4 regions of the Hylemonella sp. W303a genome follow, and region 3 is predicted to be linked to each of the others. Evidence: predicted binding sites of a transcription regulator. Region 3 holds the regulator's gene; each other region holds the start of a gene.

Region 1 (5,005 bases), on a different contig from region 3:
CGGCCCGCGTGTTCTTAAAGGCGTCGCCGCTGGGATAAGCAAAGGCCGCCGTTCCCTTGGCATCGGTGACGACGCTCTGGGCGGGAGCCTTGGCGTCGGCCGCGGACCAGACCACACTCAAAGGCAATCCGACCACGGGAACGCCATCCTTGGCGGTGACGGTAACGACGAAGGGAGCCCCACCTTGAACCAAGCCATCCTTGGGGTTCAGACTGACCTTGGAGCCTGCCAGTTGCGCGGCAGCCCAGGTCTCGATGGTTTGCGAGAGGAGCGGGGACGAGGCGTCGCCAGTGCGCAGCGTCAAGGCGACGCCCGCGCGATAAAGGCCAGCGTCGATCTGGACGACTTGAGAGAGACGGTCTCCCAAGGCACCCTTGCCCTTAACGACTGCGTCGAACTTGGGACCCAGGTCGGCAGCCAGCTTGGACGTCCGAGCGGCTTCGGCCTTGGCCCAGTCGGCGCTCGACACACGGTAGGAGGCCTGGAAGAGGTTGCCCTTCTTGTCCGCGGTGTAAGGACGGGTCGCCACCGCGGCCACCGCAGCCTTCATCTCAGCGGTCAGAACGACCTTGTTCTTCTTCTCTCTTTTGATGGCGCCGCTTTCGGTGAGCAAGTTGTAAACCAGATCATCGAAGGCCGTCGCCTGAGCCTCGGCCTCGGAGGCACCCGAGCCGAACCCGTAGTAGTAACCGGCCTCCCTATGGGTGGCGACAAAGTCGGTACTGGCTGCGTGCGACACCGTCGAAAACGCCACTATCCAACAGGTCGCCAGCGTGTATATGTGCTTCTTCATTCGTCCTTTCCGGGTCTCCGTCGGCCGGATTCCCCCAATTGGCAATATCCTAGGGCAGACCGTCCTGCTTTCAGGCCGGTCAGCCGCGTTTTTGCGCTTTGTTTCAAACTTTGCGGACTTTGAATCCGAAATCCCGGCTTGACGGGCACCGTGGCGCAGTCCGGAGTGTGACATCGAACGCTGCCCCAGCCCCTATTGGTAACCATTGGTGACATTGCGCACCCGCATACCCCCGCATACCCATTGGGGTGGACGATGACCACAGAGGCCGCATCTTCAACCACGTGACAGCGCAAGGAAAGCGATATGTACCTGAAACGCCAATCGCCGTCGTGGCCGTGACTGCAGCTCTTCCTCTCGCTGTTCGCGCAAGCCGCGATGGACTAAGCATCGACCTTGATTGGCGTGTGAACGCATTTTCAGATGAAGCTCCGCCGAAACTGGGCGAGTTCGCCTCATGCACTGCCGCATTGAACAGATCGAAGGGAGATTCACCGGCCCCCGCTGATGTCGCGGTAAGAACGAGTGGACAATTCCAAAAGTTTGCAGCGGGCGCTGCCCAAGTCGGTCTCCACCAACGTCGCAAGGAACCCCACCGAGCGGGAACGGTTCCCTCGCTAGGCTACGTGCAGCGGTTGCCCTAATGCGCAGGCCCTCTTTTCCATGACTTTCGCTCACCTTCCGTCTCGACCGTTTCACTCACTGCGCCCGAACTTGCGGATGCGTCAGTGCGCGCGTCTGCTGACAGTTGGCGTCATCGCAGTCGGGCTAAGTCAATTGGCCGGTTGCGCGGCCCAGCTCTGGCCGCCATCGAGCTGGTCGCTGTCGGTGGATTTGCCTTTTCTGGATCGGCAGCCGGTCACGGACACGGCTCCCATCCCAAACGCCACGCCTGTGCCAACACGCCCAAAAGATCTGGGCACCGCCGCCGAGGCGCTCGCCTACGCCGAGGCGCTGTGCGCCTTGTCGCCCGACGCGCTGGACGCTGAAATCGAACGCCTCCAAGCCATGGCAAGCCAAGACGGCCACAGCGCGCTGCACGAGCAACAACTTGCGTTTGCTCAGCGGCTTGCGCTGCGGCTCGCGTCACTGCGCGCAGAGCAACAACGCCTGCAAGAATTCAACGATCAACAGGCACAACTTCTGCGTGAACGGCAGCAACGCATCGAGCAGTTGAACGGCCAGATCGCCGCGATGCGCGCCGTTGAGGACAGCCTGCCTCAGGCGACGCCCCTGCCTTCCTCCAAGGCTCCGATCGGGCCCGGGCCTGCGAACCCGCCCTCCCCCCACACCGACCCGGACAAAGCGGGTTCCACGCCATGAGCGCCAGTCCAGTCTCCACCACCTTGCTCGTCGTCGACGACGATGCGGACATGTTGCGCCTGCTCACCTTGCGGCTGGAGGCCGCGGGCTACCGCGTGCTCACGGCCGCCTCGGCGGAAACTGCGCTGACCCAGCTCGCGCTGGAACGTCCTCAACTGGTGCTGTCGGACGTGCGACTGCCAGGCAAGGACGGACTGGCCTTGTTCGATGAAATCCACGGTCAACACCCCATGCTGCCGGTCATTCTGCTCACCGCGCATGGCTCCATTCCAGACGCGGTGGAAGCCACGTCGCGCGGTGTCTACACCTACCTGACCAAGCCCTTCGATGGCAAGGAGCTGCTCGACAAGATCGCACAGGCCCTCGCGCTGCACAGCGCCCACGCCTCGGACACCGCCGCCGCGGCCAGCACAGCCGCGAACGAACCTTGGCGCGCCGACATCGTCAGCCGCTCCGCCCGCATGGCCGAACTGCTGGCCGAAACGCGCATGGTGGCACGCAGCGACGCCAGCGTGCTGCTGCGTGGCGACAGCGGAACGGGCAAGGAACTGCTGGCACGCGCCATCCACAACGCCAGCGCGCGCGCGAAAAAGCCGTTTGTCGCAGTGAACTGCGGCGCCATTCCGGAAAACCTGTTGGAAAGCGAGCTGTTTGGTCACGTCAAGGGTGCCTTCACAGACGCGCACACCAACCACAAAGGGCTTTTCCAGGCGGCGGACGGCGGCACTTTGCTGCTGGACGAAATCGGAGACATGCCACTGGCCTTGCAAGTCAAGTTGCTGCGCGTGCTGCAAGAACGCGCGGTGCGCCCGCTGGGTGCGGCGCAATCCATCCCGGTGGATGTGCGCATCGTGAGCGCCACCCACCGTGATCTGGATGCCGCGCTCGCCGCTGGCCATTTCCGCGAAGATTTGTATTACCGCCTGAATGTCGTCACGCTGCACCTACCCACCTTGGCGGAGCGGCGCGAGGACATTCCGCTGCTGGCCAATCACTTTCTACGCAAGCTCGCAGGCAAATACGGCAATGAGGAAAAAGGGCGCAAGCTGGCGGGCTTCGCGCCCGAGGCACTCAAGGCCCTGGCCACCGCGCCCTGGCCAGGAAATGTGCGCCAACTGCACAACGTGGTGGAACAGGTCTGCGCCTTGGCCACCACGCCCTTGGTGCCCCTGACCTTGGTGCAGCGCGCGCTGCGCACCCCCTCGGTCGAGGTACTCAGCTATGCCGAAGCAAAACAGCGCTTCGAACGCGACTACTTGGTCAATCTCCTGAAGCTGACCGATGGTCATGTGGCGGACGCTGCGCGCCTGGCGGACCGCAACCGCACCGAGTTCTACCGTCTGCTGCAAAAGCACGGACTGACCCCAGGTCGCTTCAAGACGGGCGGCGAGACCAATGTCCCAGGAACCAGTTCGCCCCCGTCATCGAATTCATCTGTCGCCCCAGAACGACATGGCCAAGTGCTTGATGAATAAGGAGTTTTTACCGTATGGCGTTGAGGCCGTCGGGCCTTTGTCGCCACGCAGCGACAAAAACAAGGGGTTAGCGGAACTTTTTCACGAAACTTTACCGCTCGCTCTGAAAAACCATCACAAGCCGTTGATTTAAAAAGAAATTTTTGGGGTGGCACGGCATTTGCCCTGATCAGGGCATGCCTGCACTCTCTTCCCGTCTCTCCACCCGCTCTTCAGACGGCGGTGGCCCCGCCTCTGCGGCTGGCACCGGCTCAACACAAGCGGGTCTGTCGTCCACCTGCGACAGCACGCACGACGCCGCCACCGCCCCGCCCCTGCATCGCGGCAGCATGCCTACCCAACCCTGGGTGGGCTTCTGGCGAGGCGTGGGCCTGGGCCTGAGCGCAACCCTGCGGCGCCTGCTGACGCCTTGGTCACCTTCAGCGCAGCCCCTAGGAGCGGCGCAGGCCTCGAATGCCGCGCGACAACGCGCCGGTCACCAACGCCGCCGCGTCTTCATGCTGCTGATCGCGGCCTCCACCGCCGGCACCGCGGCCCTGTTCATGCATGCCCAGCCCTTGGCGCCGACCGCCCTGGCTGGCTGGATGCAAATCGCCCAAATTGCGCTGTACGCGCTGCTGTCGGCCTGGGTGACCTCCGGCTTCGTGACGGCGCTGATGGGGGCCTGGGTCCTGCTGCGCGGCGACCGCCATGCGCTCTCGGGCCGGGCCGTGCGGCAGCACCGCATGAACCTCGAAGCACGGACCGCGGTCATCATGCCGATTTGCCATGAAGACGTGTCCACGGTCTTCGCAGGCTTGCGGGCCACCTGCGAGTCGCTGTCCGCGACGGCACGTGCCCAAGGCTTCGCGGCCGGACAATTCGATGTGTTCGTGCTGTCCGACAGCAGTCGCCCTGAGGTGCTGGCTGCAGAGCGCACGGCCTGGGAAGAGCTGCGCGCGACGCTGGCCGCCAGCCACGCCCAGGCCGGTCTGCCGCAGGTCGAGGTCTACTACCGCGCGCGCCGCCGTCGGACGCACCGGAAAGCGGGCAACGTGGCGGATTTTTGCCGCCGCTGGGGACGGGACTACCGCTATATGGTCGTGCTCGACGCCGACAGCGTGATGAGCGGCGACGCGCTCGCCACCCTGGTCAAGCTGATGGAGGCCAATCCGCAGGCGGGCATCATCCAGACCGCCACCCAGGCCGTGGGGCACGTCACGCTGCACGCGCGTGCGCAGCAGTTCGCCAGCCGCGTCACGGGGCGTCTCTTCACCCTGGGCATGCAGTTCTGGCAACTGGGCGAGTCGCACTACTGGGGACACAACGCCATCATCCGCGTCGAGCCCTTCATGCGGCATTGCGGACTGGCGCCCATCGAGGGCCAGGGCGGCCTGAGCGGTCCCATCCTCTCGCACGACTTCGTCGAAGCCGC
Region 2 (5,005 bases), on a different contig from region 3:
TGCTCGCCCGGTGGCAGTTCCTGGAGGGTGCCGGGGTCCACCACCCGCGCGTCGCAACCCATGAAGGGAATGCCCAGGCACTGCTGCTTCGGCTGGTCCGGTGGGTTGCTGTGCGAGGGCGCGGCCGTTTCGGTGAGGCCGTAGCCTTCGGCATAGCGCAGGCCGAACTGCTCGAACAGGCGTTGCGCCACAGCCTGCGGCATGGCCGCACCACCCCCGCCGATGTAGACCAGGCTGGAGAGATCAAAACGCGCGAAATTCGGGCTGGCCATGAGGTCGATCACCATGGTCGGAATGTTGGTCCAGCTCGTGACGCGCCATTTGGAGATAAGCCGCCCGGCCAGTTCCCGGTCCCAGCGCGGCATGATGACCAGGGTGGCGCCGCTGTAGATGGCTGCATGCATCATGCTGACCATGCCGGTGATGTGGAACATCGGCACCACGGCCAGCACCACCGATTCCATCGAGGCTCCGCTCCATAGGCTTCCCGCGACCGCGTTGTGCATCAGGCTGGCGTGAGTGTGCATGCAGCCCTTGGGCAGGCCGGTGGTTCCGCTGGTGTAAGGCAGGGCTGCCAGATCATTCGGCCCGGCACTGATGGAGGGCGGAACCAAAGCGTTCTGCATGACGTGGCTCCAGTCGTGAGCTTGCCCGCCCTCAAGCGTGGGCAAGGGATGGCGCGTCTGCAGCCATGACGACCAGGCTTCGGGTGGGGCGTCGTCGTTTGCTGCGCCAGGATCGAAGGCGTCGGTGAATTGCGTCACGATCAAGTGCAGCAAACGCTGAGGTGCTGGCAGCGCATTGCTGGCGCGTGCCAATTCCGACGCGAGATCCCCCGTGGTGATGGCGACCTTGACGTCCGGATCGGTGATGTAGTGCTTCAACTCCTCGGCCCGATTCATGGGATTGACCGGCACCACGACAGCATTCGCACGCAGGATGGCGAAATGCGCGACGACCAATTGCGGTGAGTTCTGCATGTCCAGGATCACGCGGTCGCCATGCTCCACCCCAAGGCTATACAGGAAGGCCGCCATGCGTTCGGCCTGGCGAGCCAGTTCCGAATACGACATCACCTGCCCAAGAAATGCCATTGCCGGCTTGTCGGCGTAACGTTGCGCGCTGACGGCCAGATTCGTCCAGAGCGAAGTTTGCGGGGGTGTGATCGCGTGCGGCAGGCGCTTGGGCCAATGAGCGTAATGAGGATGCCTATGCGAGACCGATAACGGCGAGGAAGTATTCTGCGCGGACATGCCAAAGAACTCCTGGTGCGGCAAACTGCCAAGCAACCAGACTAGCTGTCCCCATGAATGGCGCGCATCCGGGAAAGCGCCAAAGCCCGCCCCCACCTCCAGATTATCCCCAGGGTCAAACCGTCACCTCGGAGACTGACAACGGCAAAGGACACCACGCACGGAGTCCATTGCCCTAAAGCGCCAATCGTTAGGCGAGCTCGGGCACCAGGAAATCGCGGCTGATGCGCGCGCCGATGTCGTTGACCCGTTCCAGAAACTTGGTCAAGAAGGCGTGCAAGCCCGTGGCCAGGATGTCGTCGATGCGCTCGTACTGCAATTCAGCCAGCAGCTTGCCTGCCAGGTGGCGCGTCTCGGCGATGCCTTCCGTCGCGCTCTCACCTGCCACGAGGCTGAGGTTCTTCACCACCTCGGCCATGCTGGCATGCAGGGAACGCGGCATGTCAGCGCGCAGGATCAGCAACTCGGCCACGCGCTCCGGACGAATCACGTCACGGTAGACCTTGCGGTAGATCTCGAAGGCCGAAACGCTGCGCAGGATGGCACTCCAGTGGTAGAAGTCGTAGGCGCGATCTTTTTCGTCGGCATTGCCAAAGAACTCGCTCTGCACCGCATGGAACTTCACGTCCACCAGTCGCGCCGTGTTGTCGGCCCTTTCCAGGAAAGTGCCCAGGCGCATGAAATGCAGGGCCTCGTCCACCAGCATGGTGCCCAGGGTCACGCCGCGCGACAGGTGGGATCGATGCTTGACCCATTCGAGCAGGCGGGCCGGGTCGCGTTCCAGGTCGCCCAGGCGCAGCATGCGCTTGAACTCCAGCCAGGTCTGGTTCTGCGTCTCCCAGACCTCGGTGGTCAAGCTGCCGCGCACGGCCCGCGCGTTTTCACGCGCGGCGCGCAAGCAGGAAACGATGGATGACGGATTGTTTTCGTCGCTGACCATGAAGGCCATCACGTCCCGAGGCGTCACCTCGCCATGGCGCGCGGTGTAGGCAGGCAAGAGTTCGCTGATGGACAACAGGCTCTGCCAGCCCAGCAAGGCGACAGCCGCGGACTGCGGCAGCATGGCGGTTTCGTGGTTGACGCTGAGCATGCGGGCGGTGTTCTCGGCCCGTTCCGTGTAGCGGTTCATCCAAAACAGATGGTCGGCGGTACGCGATAGCATTCAAACTTCTCCTCAAGCCGACGTCAGACTTCCAGCACCCAGGAATCCTTGGTGCCCCCGCCCTGCGAAGAATTGACCACCAGGGACCCTTCCTTGAGCGCGACGCGGGTCAAGCCACCCGCCACCATCTGCACGGTCTTGCCCGTCAGCACGAAGGGCCGCAAGTCAATGTGCCGTGGGGCGATACCGCTCTCGACGAATGTCGGGCAAGTCGACAAAGACAGCGTGGGCTGCGCGATGTAGTTGCCCGGTTTCTCCTTGAGCACGCGCGCGAAGTCCTCGATCTGCTGCCGAGTCGAGGCTGGCCCGACCAACATGCCGTAGCCGCCCGCGCCATGCACCTCCTTGACCACCAAATCCTTGAGGTTGGCCAACACGTATTTCAAATCCTCGGGCTTGCGGCACATGTAGGTGGGCACGTTGTTGAGGATGGGTTTCTCGCCGAGGTAAAACTCGATCATCGCGGGCACATACGGGTAGATGGACTTGTCGTCCGCCACACCCGTGCCCACGGCATTGCACAGGGTCACGTGGCCCGCACAGTAAGCCTCCATCAACCCGGCGCACCCCAAGGTCGAATCCGCGCGGAACACATGCGGGTCCAGGAAGTCGTCGTCAAGCCGACGGTAGATCACGTCCACGCGCTTGGGGCCACGCGTGGTTCGCATGTAGACAAAACCATCGCGCACGAACAGATCCTGCCCCTGCACCAGTTCTACGCCCATTTGCTGCGCCAAAAAGGCATGCTCAAAGTAGGCGCTGTTGTACATGCCGGGCGTGAGCACGACCACGGTGGGCTCGCCCGTGGTGTCGGGGGCGGACGCGCGCAGGGTTTCCAGCAGCAGGTCTGGGTAGTGTTCGACTGGCGCGACGCGGTGCGCGTTGAACAGCTCGGGGAAGAGCCGCATCATCATCTTGCGGTCTTCGATCATGTAGCTGACGCCACTGGGTACGCGCAGATTGTCTTCCAGCACGTAGTACTGGCCCACGCCATCGGCATCAGGCGCACGCACGATGTCGACGCCGCTGATGTGAGAGTAGATGTCGTTGGGCACATGCACCCCCATCATCTGGGGACGGTACTGCGCGTTGTGCAGGATCTGCTCAGCCGGAATCACGCCGGCGCGCAGGATTTCCTGGTCATGGTAGACGTCATGGATGAAGCGATTGAGGGCCGTCACACGCTGCGCCAGGCCACGCTCCATGCCGCTCCACTCGGCAGCGGGAATGATGCGAGGAATCAAGTCAAAGGGGATCAGCCGTTCTGTCCCCGATCCGTCCTCGTCCTTGTCGCCGTAGACCGCGAAAGTGATGCCGACGCGCCGAAAGATCATTTCGGCTTCTTCGCGCCGGGCTTTCATCGCATCAGGGCTCTGGGCTGAGAGCCACTGCGCATACGCCTGATAGTGCGCACGAATATCGCTGGCAGCGCCTTGAGTCATGAACTGCGCGCCCGAGGCGCCACCCTGCTTCATCAAGCCAGCAGCCAACGTGCCGGACTCCAGGTACATCTCGTCAAACTTCAACATGCGGCCTAGCCTTGTTCTGGTCTTTCCGATCTTCCGGTCATGCCCACGCCACAGCTTGCAGTCATGGGTTTCAGACGTTGCCGCAGCCACGCCGCGCCAACGGTCCGCACTCCGCTGCCTGCAACGGCTTTTGCATGAGCTGAGCACAAGGGTACCAGCAAATTCCGGGCCTACCCCCCGAATAGGGGCCTCGGATGAGGCGCGTTCGCATGCCTGGGCCTTTGGCTCAGCTCTTGCTATAAGCTCATCAAACCGCACCGGGATTGAATACTTCACTCTCCGTCATCTGCCGCCACGCACGGCTCAGCAACGAGCCTCCACCCTCCCCGCACTCATCGCGCCATGTCCATCCACGCCGCACTCCAGCACGTCACCCACTACAAGTACGACCGTCCGGTACAACTGGGTCCGCAGACTGTGCGGCTAAGGCCCGCACCCCATTGCCGCAGCAAGATCATCTCGTATTCGCTGCGGGTTGAACCAGCCCAACACTTCATCAACTGGCAGCAGGACCCCTTCGCGAACTACCAGGCTCGGCTGGTTTTTCCGGAGAAGACACGAGAGTTTCAAGTCGCGATCGATCTGGTGGTCGAGATGGCGGTCTACAACCCCTTCGACTTCTTCTTGGAGCCCGAGGCAGAACATTTTCCTTTCAGCTACAACCCAGCCTTGCGTGAGGAGCTGGCGCCCTACTTGGTGGCGGCGCCACTCACGCCGCTGCTGAAGCAGTATCTGGATGGCATTGATTTGCGAAAACGTCGCACGGTGGATTTCCTGGTCGCGCTCAACCAGAAACTGCAAACCGACATCCAGTACCTCATCCGGCTGGAGCCTGGCGTGCAGACACCCGAAGAGACCTTGCGCAAGGCCAGCGGCTCCTGCCGCGATTCCGGCTGGCTGCTGGTCAACCTGCTCAGGCATTGCGGCTTGGCGGCACGTTTTGTCTCGGGTTACCTGATCCAACTGACGCCCGACGTGAAAGCCATCGACGGTCCCAGCGGCACCACGGTGGACTTCACAGACCTGCATGCCTGGTGCGAGGTGTATCTGCCGGGCGCGGG
Region 3 (5,005 bases):
AGCCCAGGCCACCGGCCGCGCACACGGCCAGCGCCAAGGCGCTGCCTTGGGAGCCCGCCATGGGGGCCTGAATGATGGGCAGTTCGGTGCCCAGCAGCGTGGCCAGCCGCTGGGTGCGTGTTTCAACGTTCGGTGACATGGGTGCTCGCCTCCATTTTTCCCGCCACGAGGTCGAAGCGGAACAGCCGGCATTCGATGGGCCCGTTCCACAGCGGCACGCGCCGGGTTTCCTTCAAGCGCATCCGGCCTGGCAGCTTGAGGTCGGGCGTGAGCACCCAGGCCGTCCAGCCCGCGTAGTTCTTCTTCCAGTGCGTGGCCAGGCGAGAGAAAAATTCACCGCCGTCCTCGGTCTGCGCCGTTTCACGCACCGCGCGCGCGCCGTGGTCCGCGCCGCCTCGCATCGGCCCGCCAGCGCGGCCACCGCGTGCAATGCCGGCCACGGCGATGCGCTCGTTGTAGGGCGGATTGAGCAGCAGCACACCCGGCTGGGTGCTGGGGGGCATGCGCTGCAGCGCGTCACCACCCCGGAACTCGATGGCGCTGGCCACGCCCGCGCGCTCGGCGTTGCGCTGGGCGAAGTCCACCATGCGGTGGGCCACGTCGCTGCCGAACACCAGCGGCTCGCGCAAGGGCGTGATGGCCGCTTCCGCCTCGGCCTTGATGCGCTGCCAGGCCGCGGCCTGGAAGGGCAGCAGCCGCTCGAAGCCAAAGCGGCGCTGTCGCCCAGGGGCCATGCGACAGGCGATCTGCGCGGCCTCGATGGCGATGGTGCCGCTGCCGCAGCAGGGGTCGTACAGCGGCAGTGGCCCGGCGCCGGGGTTCCAAACGCCACCCCAGCCGGAGGCCGCCAGCATTGCCGCAGCCAGCGTTTCTTTCAGCGGTGCTTCGCCCTTGTCTTCGCGCCAGCCACGCTTGAACAGCGGTTCCCCCGAGGTGTCGATGTAGAGCGTCACTTGCTCGCGCGTCAGGTGGGCATGGATGCGCGCGTCCGGCCATTGCGTGTCCACGTCCGGGCGCGCACCGCCCTTGGCGCGGAAGCGGTCGGCCACGGCGTCCTTGATGCGAAGCGTGGCGAAGTTCAGGCTCTTGAGCGGGCTGTGCTGCGCGGTCAGCTCGATCTTGAAACTCTGCTGGGCGGTGAACCACAGCTCCCAAGCGACGCTGCTGGCCGCTTCGTAGATGTCTTGTTCGTCGCGGTAGGGGCGGTGAGCCAGTTGGACCAGTACCCGCTGGCTCAAGCGGCTGTGCAGGTTGAGCTTGAGCGCGTCATGCCAGCTGGCCCGCACCCCGACACCGCCACGGCCCTTGCGCAGGGCCTCGCTGGGCGCGCCCGTGATGGCCTGGACCTCGGTTGCGAGGAAATCCTCCACGCCAGCAGCGCAGGGCAGGAAAAGCTGTAGATCATTCATGAGAGGGGAGGCAGGGCGCTCAGAGCGTCTTGCGTAAATTCGCCGGGGCGATCTTCAGCGTCTCGCGGTACTTGGCCACGGTGCGGCGCGCGCATTCGATGCCTTGTTCCTTGAGCATCTCCGACAGCTGGCTGTCGGACAGCGGCTTCTTGGCGTTCTCCGCGCCGACGAACTGCTTGATCAGCGCGCGCACGGCGGTGCTGGAGGCGCTGCTGCCCGATTCAGTGCCGAGGCCCGAGCCGAAGAAGTACTTGAGTTCGTAGGTGCCGAAAGGCGTGGACATGTACTTGGCCGTGGTCACCCGGCTGATGGTGGATTCGTGCAGACCCAGCTCGTCGGCGATTTCGCGCAGCACCAGCGGGCGCATCGCCAATTCACCATGAACGAAGAAATTCTTTTGCCGGTCCACGATGGCATTGGCCACGCGCAGGATGGTGTCAAAGCGCTGTTGGATGTTCTTGATGAACCAGCGCGCTTCCTGCAGGCGCTGCTGCAGCGCGGCATGGCTGCTGGCGTCGCGCGTGCCGCCGCCCGACCCGCGCTGCCCCTTGAGCGCGTTGGCGTAGATGTCGTGCACGCGCAGGCGGGGCATCACGTCGGGGTTGAGCATGACGCGAAAGCGCGCGTTGCTGGCCGTGCCCCCCACGCGCTGCACCAGCACATCGGGCGTGATGATGTGGCGCTCGACGTCCACGAAACGGCGACCCGGCTTGGGCTCCAGCCGCGCAATCAAGGCCAGAGCCTCGCGCGTCAGCGCCTCGCCCGCCGCACCCGAGCCCCCGGTCAGCTGGGTCAGTCGACGCAGATCGCGCCGCGCCAGCAATTCGGGAGCTTGTTCAATCAAGCGCAGCGCCTGAGTCAGCGTTTGCCGTAGCGTGCCGCTGGCGTCTTGTTTCGCCTGTTGTGCGCTCGAGGTCGAAAGGGGGGGCGGCGCGAGGTGCTGCATCTGCTGCTGCAACTGCAGGCGCAGGCATTCGCTCAACGAGCGCGCGCCGACACCCGAAGGTTCCATTTGGTGCAGCAGGCGCAGCGCGATCTGAAAGTGTTCCAGCAGACCTTCCAGTTGCTCGGCGTCGTCGCCCGCCAGACTGGCCGCCAACGTCTCCAGCGAGTCCTCCAAGTAGCCGTCGTCGTTGAGCGACTCGATCAGGAAGAGCAGCGCGGCGCGGTCGGCAGGCGTCAACCGCAAGGCCAAGGCTTGCTGACGCAGGTGGTCTTGCAGGGTTTCGTGCGCGCGTGCCAGTTCGGTGGCGTCGGCTGCGTCGTCGTCGTCCTGCTTGCCGTTGCGCGGGGGAGCGTCGCCGCCCCACTCGCTGTCGTCCGGGGCCAGATCGACGCTGCCGTCCCCTTCCCAGTCGCCGTCGCTGGCCAGATCCACGGTCGTCGCCTCGTCGCTGGCGGCTTCGACGCTCGTCTCATGGATGTGCTCGGAGGGGCCTTCCAGGGGGCCGTTGCTGACCGTGTCGCCGTGATCGTCGTCGTTCACCGGCGGTGTGTCAGCTTGCTCCAGACCAAATGCCTCACGCTCGGCGCTCTCGTCGGCGCGTTCCAGGAACGGGTTTTCGTCCAGCAGTTGCTCCACCTCCTGGTTCAGCTCCAGCGTGGACAGCTGCAGCAGGCGGATGGACTGCTGTAGCTGGGGCGTGAGCGCCAGATGCTGGGAGATGCGCAGCGAGAGGCTTTGCTTCATGCGCTAAACCGTTCTCAAGCGTGCGCCCGCGCGCGCCGCCGGGCCGCCCCAAGGCGCGAAGGCCCCCCAGGGGGCAGCGCAGTGCAGGGAGTGACAAGCATGGGGGCCCACATACTCACATCTTGAAGTTCTCGCCAAGGTACACGCGGCGTACGTCGGCGTTGTTGACGATGTCGGCGGGCGTGCCTTCGGCCAGCACGCGGCCCTCGCTGATGATGTAGGCGTGGTCGCAGATGCCCAGTGTCTCGCGCACGTTGTGGTCGGTGATCAGCACGCCCAGTCCGCGCGACTTCAGGAAGCTGATGATGCGCTGGATCTCGATCACCGCGATGGGGTCGATGCCCGCGAAGGGCTCGTCCAGCAGGATGAAGCGCGGCTGCGTGGCCAAAGCGCGCGCGATTTCCACGCGGCGCCGTTCACCACCCGAAAGCGCCAGCGAGGGCGACAGGCGCAGCTTTTCCACGCGCAGGTCCTGCAGCAGGCTGGTGAGGCGGTGTTCGATCTCGGCGCGCTTCAATCGCTTGCCCTGCTCGTCGTGCTGCAGTTCCAGCACGGCGCGCACGTTGTCCTCGACATTGAGCTTGCGAAAGATCGAGGCTTCCTGGGGCAGATAAGACAGGCCCATGCGCGCGCGCTGGTGGATGGGCATGTGTTCCACGCGCTGGCCATCGATTTCAATGGCGCCCGCGCTGGCGCGCACCAAGCCCACGATCATGTAGAAGCTGGTGGTCTTGCCCGCGCCATTCGGGCCGAGCAAACCCACCACCTCCCCGCGTCGCACGGCGAGTGACACGTCCTTCACGGCTTCGCGGCTGCCATAGAACTTCTTGAGGTTGAGCGCCTCCAGGCGGCTGGCTTGCGCGGGGTCGAACTCGGCGGGGGTGGCTGGGTTCGTGGAGGCGGGGGCGCTGGCGGGCGCCGGGGTCGTGTGCTGTTCGCTCATGCGTGTGTCGATGGCCGGTTTGGGCGCGGGCGCGTTAACGAGCGCCGCGCGCGGGCGTCGGGGCAAGGCGCGCGTCGTCGCGCAGATTCAAGTCTTGTTTCACCCCGTTCGTGGTCGGCGCCTTGCCCGCGGCCGCTGGCGTTCCCGCAGTCCCCGGCGGCGTCGCAGGCGTGGCGGCGCGCGGGGACAGGGTGGCGCGCACCCGGGTGTCGGACCCCGTTCGGGGGGGCACGCCGCCCGTGGCGCGCGCGCCGTCGATGGTGAAGATGTCCTTCAAGTTGTCGTAGACGACCACCTGGCCGGTCATGATGTCGGCTTCGGCGCCGCTGCGCAGGCGGCGCAACACGGCATCGCCCAGCAGCTTGAACACATCGGTGCGGCCGTCGTATTCGATGGTGTTGCTTTCCGCGACCACGGTTTCATCCATGCCCTCGCGCAATTGCGTGAACCGGGCTCGCTGGCCCAAGGCAGCGGTGATATTGCCGTACTGATAGCCCAGCGCGTCCTGCCGAACTTCGATGCGCTGCCCTTCAATCCGGATGCCGCCACGCGTGAGCACGACATTGCCACTGAACACACTGATCTGGCGCTGGTCGTCGTAGCGCAGCGCGTCGGCCTCGATGTGCATGGCCTGCGTCACCGGTGCCGCCGCTGCAGGCGTCGCCGCAGCGCTGGGGGATGCGCCCGCGGCCTTGGTCTGGGCGCCCGCCGGCAGGCAGGCCGCCATCAGAAAGAGCATGAAGCCGCCCCAGGCGAGACCCCAGCGAGACAGAAACGGGCGGAGCGGAGGGCAGCGGGAAGGCATCGCGGGACGGATGGGCGGTGTGCCGTTTTAAAACCTGGACAGAACCGCTGGGGGCGGTGCGGGTGGGGCCAGCCGAAGGGGCAAGCGGAAAGGGAGGGCCATTTTAAACACCACGGAAAACTGGCTCGGGTTTTGCTTGTCCCTGACTGCAGTAAGCC
Region 4 (5,005 bases), on a different contig from region 3:
CTGGTGGGCAGGAGGCTGCGCTCGAACACGCTGTCGGCGACGGGACGGTTTTGCAGGCCGAAGACCTGTGCCACCTGGGCAATTTGCTCTTCCAGCAGCGCCTTGCGCACGTCGCCCAGGCCATGGCTGACCACGTCAGTTGCCGCCACGTACTGCGCGGTCAGGCGCCAGCGTTCAAGTTCCACCGATTCGTCCAGGATGGGCTCGCGTTGCTTGATGGCGGCGATGGCCGCGGCTGGATTGGCCAGTGTCTCTTTCAGTGCGCGGTTGCTGGCACGCAGAAAACCCGCGACCAGGGTCGGTTGTTCGGTGATCAACTTGCGGCTTGCCAGCACCGCGTTGCCATACAGGTTCACCCCGGCCTCGGTGTACTTGAGCACCGACAGCTCTTGCGGGTTCATGCGCGCGAAGAGCGACACGGCTGAGTCGTGAAAATAGGTGGCACCGTCCACGTCACCGCGCACCATCACGTTGTCGCGAGCGCTGAAGTCAGTGGTGATCCATTGGAAATGATCGGCGCCGAGCTTGAGCTTGTTGGCCACCATGGGCCAAGCGCGGCGGGTGGACTCCACGGCGGCCGCGGCGATGCGCTTGCCCTTGAGGCTCTGGAAGTCGCTGGTGATGCCCCGGTCCTTGCGGCCGATGATCACGAATGGTGCGCGGTTGTAGTACTGGTAGACGGCCTGCACCGCCGGCGTGCCGGGGTTCTGGGCCTGGAACTCGATCAGCGAAGAGATATCGCCCAGACCCAATTGGTACACGCCACTGGCCACGCGGGTGATGGAGGTCACCGAGCCTGCACCCACGTCGATGGACACATCCAGTCCTTCATCGCGGTAGTAGCCTTGGGCCAAGGCCAGGAAGAAGGGCGCGGTCTGTCCGGTGACGCGGAAGTCCAGCGTGAACTTCAGGGGTGTGAGCTTGGGGGCGGATTGGGCCCAGACCGCAGGGGCGGCGAGGGTGGAAGCGGCAAGGGCAGTAGACGTACCGAGGAAGTGACGACGCACATGGCAATGCTCCTGGAAGGGGTTGAGTGCCTGGTCGGTTGGACCAGGTTTCCAGAGCAATTTCCGGGCGCTGGCTGAGCCTGCGCTGAACGCTTCTACTCTTGGGAGTCTTCAAGCAAGCGATATGCCAATTTTGTATACAGAGACATTGGCCACGCTGGCCCGCACTTTGCTTGTGCTGGGTCAGGAGTAGAAGCGTTCAGCGTCGGTCGGTCCGGCGCCCGGAAATTGCTCTTGAAGTTCAACTTTCAGGAGATTGGCATGACCGCACCTGCTTACGACCTCACCGAGCTGCAAAAAGAATCGCGCATGGGCGCGATGGGCACGCTAGACACCGCGCGCGAAATCCGCCGCATCGACCTCTCCAACTTCGAAGCCCGCAAGGCCGAGATCGCCGACCAGCTCTGGGACGCAGCGGTGGACGTGGGCTTCTTCCAACTCATCCATCACGGCATCTGTCCCGAGGAAATTCAGGCTGCGTTCGCCATGGCCGAGCGCTTCTTCGCCTTGCCGGAATTCGTGAAGCAGCAATACCCGCACAAGAAGGCGCTCAATGTGGGCTGGGAGAGCCGCGCTCAGGTGCGGCCTTCCACCGGCACGCCGGACCAGAAGGAGAGCTACCAGATCACCCGGCCCCACATGGCGGACCTCTGGCCCACCGAGGCCGAGTTGCCGGGCTTTCAAGCGGCCATGCTGGCCTTCGAGCGCAAGAGTTGGACTGTAGGGATGCAGGTGCTGTCCTGCTTTGCGCACAAGCTCGGCTTCGACGCCGATTTCTTCACGCGAGCCCACGATCCCGACCAAGCGGACTACCAGAGCACGCTGCGCCTGCTGCATTACTACGCCATTCCGCCCGAGGCGCAGGACAAGTTGGATCTGTGGCGTGCCGGCGCGCACACCGATTTCGATTGCCTCACCTTGCTCTACCAGCGCCAGGGGCAGGGCGGTTTGGAAGTTTGCCCCGGCAAGGAGATGGATGCGCAGGCCTGGACGCCGATCCCGCCCGACGGTGAAGCCATCACTTGCAACATTGGCGACATGCTGATGCGCTGGAGCGATGACCGCCTGCCCAGCAACTTCCACCGCGTGCGCAATCCGCAGCCGGGTGAGTACATGGGGCCGCGCTACAGCCTGGCCTTCTTCGCCCAGGCCAACCGCTCGGCCGTGATCGAAGGCCCGGGCCGCAAGTACCCGGCCATCACGGCGGGCGATTATCTGAAGCAGCGGGTCGCGGCGAACTTCAAGGCGTATTGATCGCGCACGGGGTAAGCACGGGCAGGCGCAAGCGCGTGGCTTGCCTATCATGGGGCCGGTTCACAAACCGAGGAGACCCCATGACAACAAAGCCGTATGAACGGCGCGGGCCGCGCGCATGAATTTCATCGACCTGCTGCCCCAACTGCTGCTGGGCGCCCTGGCCCTGGTGATGTTTGGCCTGGGCTTGTCCTTGACGGGGGGCGATTTCACGCGCCTACGTCACCATCCTCGGGCGGTATTGCTGGCGCTGCTCATCCAGATGGTGTTGCTGCCCGCCTTGGCCTGGCTGCTTGTGGTGATGACGGGCCTGGCGCCGGTTTACGCCGTGGGCCTGCTACTGCTGGCGGCCTCGCCAGGTGGCGTGTCGGCCAATCTGTTCAGCCACCTGTTCGGCGGCAATGTGGCGATGAACATCTCGCTCACCGCCATCAACACCGTGCTGTCCATCGTCAGCCTGCCGCTGATCACCAACTGGGCCATCGCCACTTTCGTGCAAAGCGGGCAGATCGTGCCCCTGCAGTTCGGCAAGGTGTTCGAGGTGGTGGCCGTGATCCTGCTGCCGGTGCTGATTGGCATGGCGGCGCGTCGCCGCAACCCGGGGTTCGCCGCGCGCATGGAGCGGCCCATGAAAGCGCTGAGCATGGCCGTGCTGGCGGCGTTTGCGCTGATCGCCATCGTCAAGGAATGGTCGTCGGCGCTGAGCCAGACGCTGATCAGCCTGGGGCCGGTGGTGCTGGCCTTCAACCTGCTGAGTCTGTTCGCGGGGTACTACCTCTCGCGCGGCGCCGGGCTGGAGAAGCCCATGGCCACGGCGGTGAGTTTCGAGATCGGGATCCACAACTCGACGCTGGCCATTTTCGTCGCGCTGTCGGTGCTGGGCAATTTCCAGCTTGCGTTGCCCGCGGCCATTTATTCGGTCAGCATGTACCTGACGGCCGCGCTGTTTGGGGTGCTGGTTTTGAGACGGGCATGAAAAAGGCCCTGCGAGCAGGGCCTTTTTCGGGGAAACGGAGCGAAGTGGATCAACCACCCTTGCTCGGACGCTTGCCCGGGTTCTTCTTGCTGCGCGTGGCGACACCGCGCTCCAGGCTCACGCGCTGGCCGCGACCACCGGTGGGCAGGGAGAAACCGTTCGGGGGAACGGGGCGGGGAGTGGCCTTGCGGTCTGCTTCGGTGACGATCTTGTTGCCCATGGCAAATCCTTCTGGGGTGGTGTGACTTTGGTGTGACTCGAACGAGAAACGCGCATTTTAGCAGCGCCGCTGCCGGGTTTGTCCGGGTCTGGGTCCGCGCTGCTTCGAGGGTCCGCGGACTTACCATCTCCGCCACCATGACCACTGCTGAAACCGGCCTCGGCCCCTACCCGCATTTGCTGGCTCCCTTGGACCTCGGTTTCACCCGGCTCAAGAACCGGGTGCTCATGGGCTCCATGCACACCGGCCTGGAAGACGGACGCGATCTGAGCAAGCTGGCCGCCTACTTTCGCGAACGCGCGGAGGGCGGCGTCGGCTTGATGGTGACGGGCGGTTTCGCACCCAATGTGGCGGGCTGGGCCAAGCCTTTCGCGGGCACTTTGTCCACCTCGGGCGCGGCGCGTCGGCACCAGGTCGTGACCCGAGCCGTGCACGAGGCCGGCGGCAAGATCGCGCTGCAGATCCTGCACACGGGCCGCTACGCCTACCACCCGCTGGCGGTTGCGCCGTCGGCGATCAAGTCGCCGATTTCGCCCTTCAAGCCCTTTGCCTTGTCGGCGCGTGGCGTGGAGCGGCAAATCCGAGCCTTCGTCAACTGCGCGGTCAAGGCGCGCGAGGCCGGTTATGACGGCGTGGAAATCATGGGCAGCGAGGGCTACTTCATCAACCAGTTCCTCGCGCGTCACACCAACCACCGTGACGACGCCTGGGGCGGCGATTACAGCCAGCGCATGCGCCTGCCGCTCGAGATCGTGGCGCGCACGCGCGAGGCCGTGGGACCCGATTTCATCCTGATCTACCGGCTCTCGATGATCGACCTGGTGCCCGGCGGTAGTTCCTGGGACGAGGTCGTCACCCTGGGCAAGGCGGTGGCCCAGGGGGGTACAAGCATCATCAACACCGGCATCGGTTGGCACGAGGCGCGCGTGCCCACCATCGCGACCAGCGTGCCGCGCGCGGCTTTCGCCTGGGTCACGAAGAAGATGAAGGCCGAGTTCGCCGCAGCGGGCATCCCCACGCCCTTGGTCACATCCAACCGCATCAACACCCCCGACGTCGCCGAGCAACTGCTGGCTGAGGGCTGCGCGGACATGGTCTCCATGGCGCGCCCCTTGTTGGCCGACCCCGCCTTCGTGCGCAAGGCGGCCGAGGGTCGGGCGGACGAGATCAACACCTGCATCGCCTGCAACCAGGCTTGCCTGGACCACATCTTCGTGAACAAGTTGACGAGCTGCCTCGTCAACCCGCGCGCCTGCCACGAGACGGAGCTGTTCTACCGCCCTCTGAAAGACCTGGGCAGGGTGGCCAAGCGCATCGCGGTCGTCGGCGCGGGGCCGGCCGGGGTGACGCTGGCCACGATCGCGGCCGAGCGTGGCCACGAGGTGCATTTGTTCGAGGCCAGCGCTGAGATCGGCGGCCAGCTCAACCTGGCCAAGCAGGTGCCCGGCAAGGAAGAATTCCACGACATGCTGCGCTATATGCGCCGGCGCATCGAGACCACGGGCGTGCGTCTGCATCTCAACACGCGCGCCAGTGCCCAAGACCTCA

Evidence for each region. Region 3 encodes sigma-54, which starts transcription at its own class of promoters, with help from an activator protein. Its sites were predicted from a motif close to TGGCANGNAANCTGCTTT; they were not measured.
Region 1: a site for sigma-54 is predicted at 3,741-3,758, ahead of mdoH (glucans biosynthesis glucosyltransferase MdoH). Genes of this name have one in related genera too.
Region 2: a site for sigma-54 is predicted at 4,099-4,116, ahead of ACLBKS_RS05545 (circularly permuted type 2 ATP-grasp protein). Genes of this name have one in related genera too.
Region 4: a site for sigma-54 is predicted at 1,166-1,183, ahead of ACLBKS_RS16120 (isopenicillin N synthase family dioxygenase). Genes of this name have one in related genera too.

The regions. Positions count from the first base shown of each region.
Region 1 covers NZ_JBKFDG010000003.1:55,259-60,263, reverse strand. Annotated here, with positions in the region: gene ACLBKS_RS06495 (SUMF1/EgtB/PvdO family nonheme iron enzyme) at 1-793, opposite strand, end outside; gene ACLBKS_RS06490 (hypothetical protein) at 1,457-2,116, shown strand; gene ACLBKS_RS06485 (sigma 54-interacting transcriptional regulator) at 2,113-3,591, shown strand; gene mdoH (glucans biosynthesis glucosyltransferase MdoH) at 3,768-5,005, shown strand, end outside.
Region 2 covers NZ_JBKFDG010000002.1:409,633-414,637, forward strand. Annotated here, with positions in the region: gene ACLBKS_RS05535 (long-chain fatty acid--CoA ligase) at 1-1,253, opposite strand, end outside; gene ACLBKS_RS05540 (alpha-E domain-containing protein) at 1,444-2,415, opposite strand; gene ACLBKS_RS05545 (circularly permuted type 2 ATP-grasp protein) at 2,439-3,944, opposite strand; gene ACLBKS_RS05550 (DUF2126 domain-containing protein) at 4,287-5,005, shown strand, end outside.
Region 3 covers NZ_JBKFDG010000004.1:13,167-18,171, reverse strand. Annotated here, with positions in the region: gene ACLBKS_RS08560 (NAD(P)H-dependent flavin oxidoreductase) at 1-139, opposite strand, end outside; gene ACLBKS_RS08555 (class I SAM-dependent RNA methyltransferase) at 123-1,409, opposite strand; gene rpoN (RNA polymerase factor sigma-54) at 1,429-3,099, opposite strand; gene lptB (LPS export ABC transporter ATP-binding protein) at 3,215-4,042, opposite strand; gene lptA (lipopolysaccharide transport periplasmic protein LptA) at 4,077-4,781, opposite strand.
Region 4 covers NZ_JBKFDG010000011.1:30,868-35,872, reverse strand. Annotated here, with positions in the region: gene ACLBKS_RS16125 (ABC transporter substrate-binding protein) at 1-1,007, opposite strand, end outside; gene ACLBKS_RS16120 (isopenicillin N synthase family dioxygenase) at 1,269-2,261, shown strand; gene ACLBKS_RS16115 (bile acid:sodium symporter family protein) at 2,380-3,237, shown strand; gene ACLBKS_RS16110 (hypothetical protein) at 3,287-3,457, opposite strand; gene ACLBKS_RS16105 (FAD-dependent oxidoreductase) at 3,595-5,005, shown strand, end outside.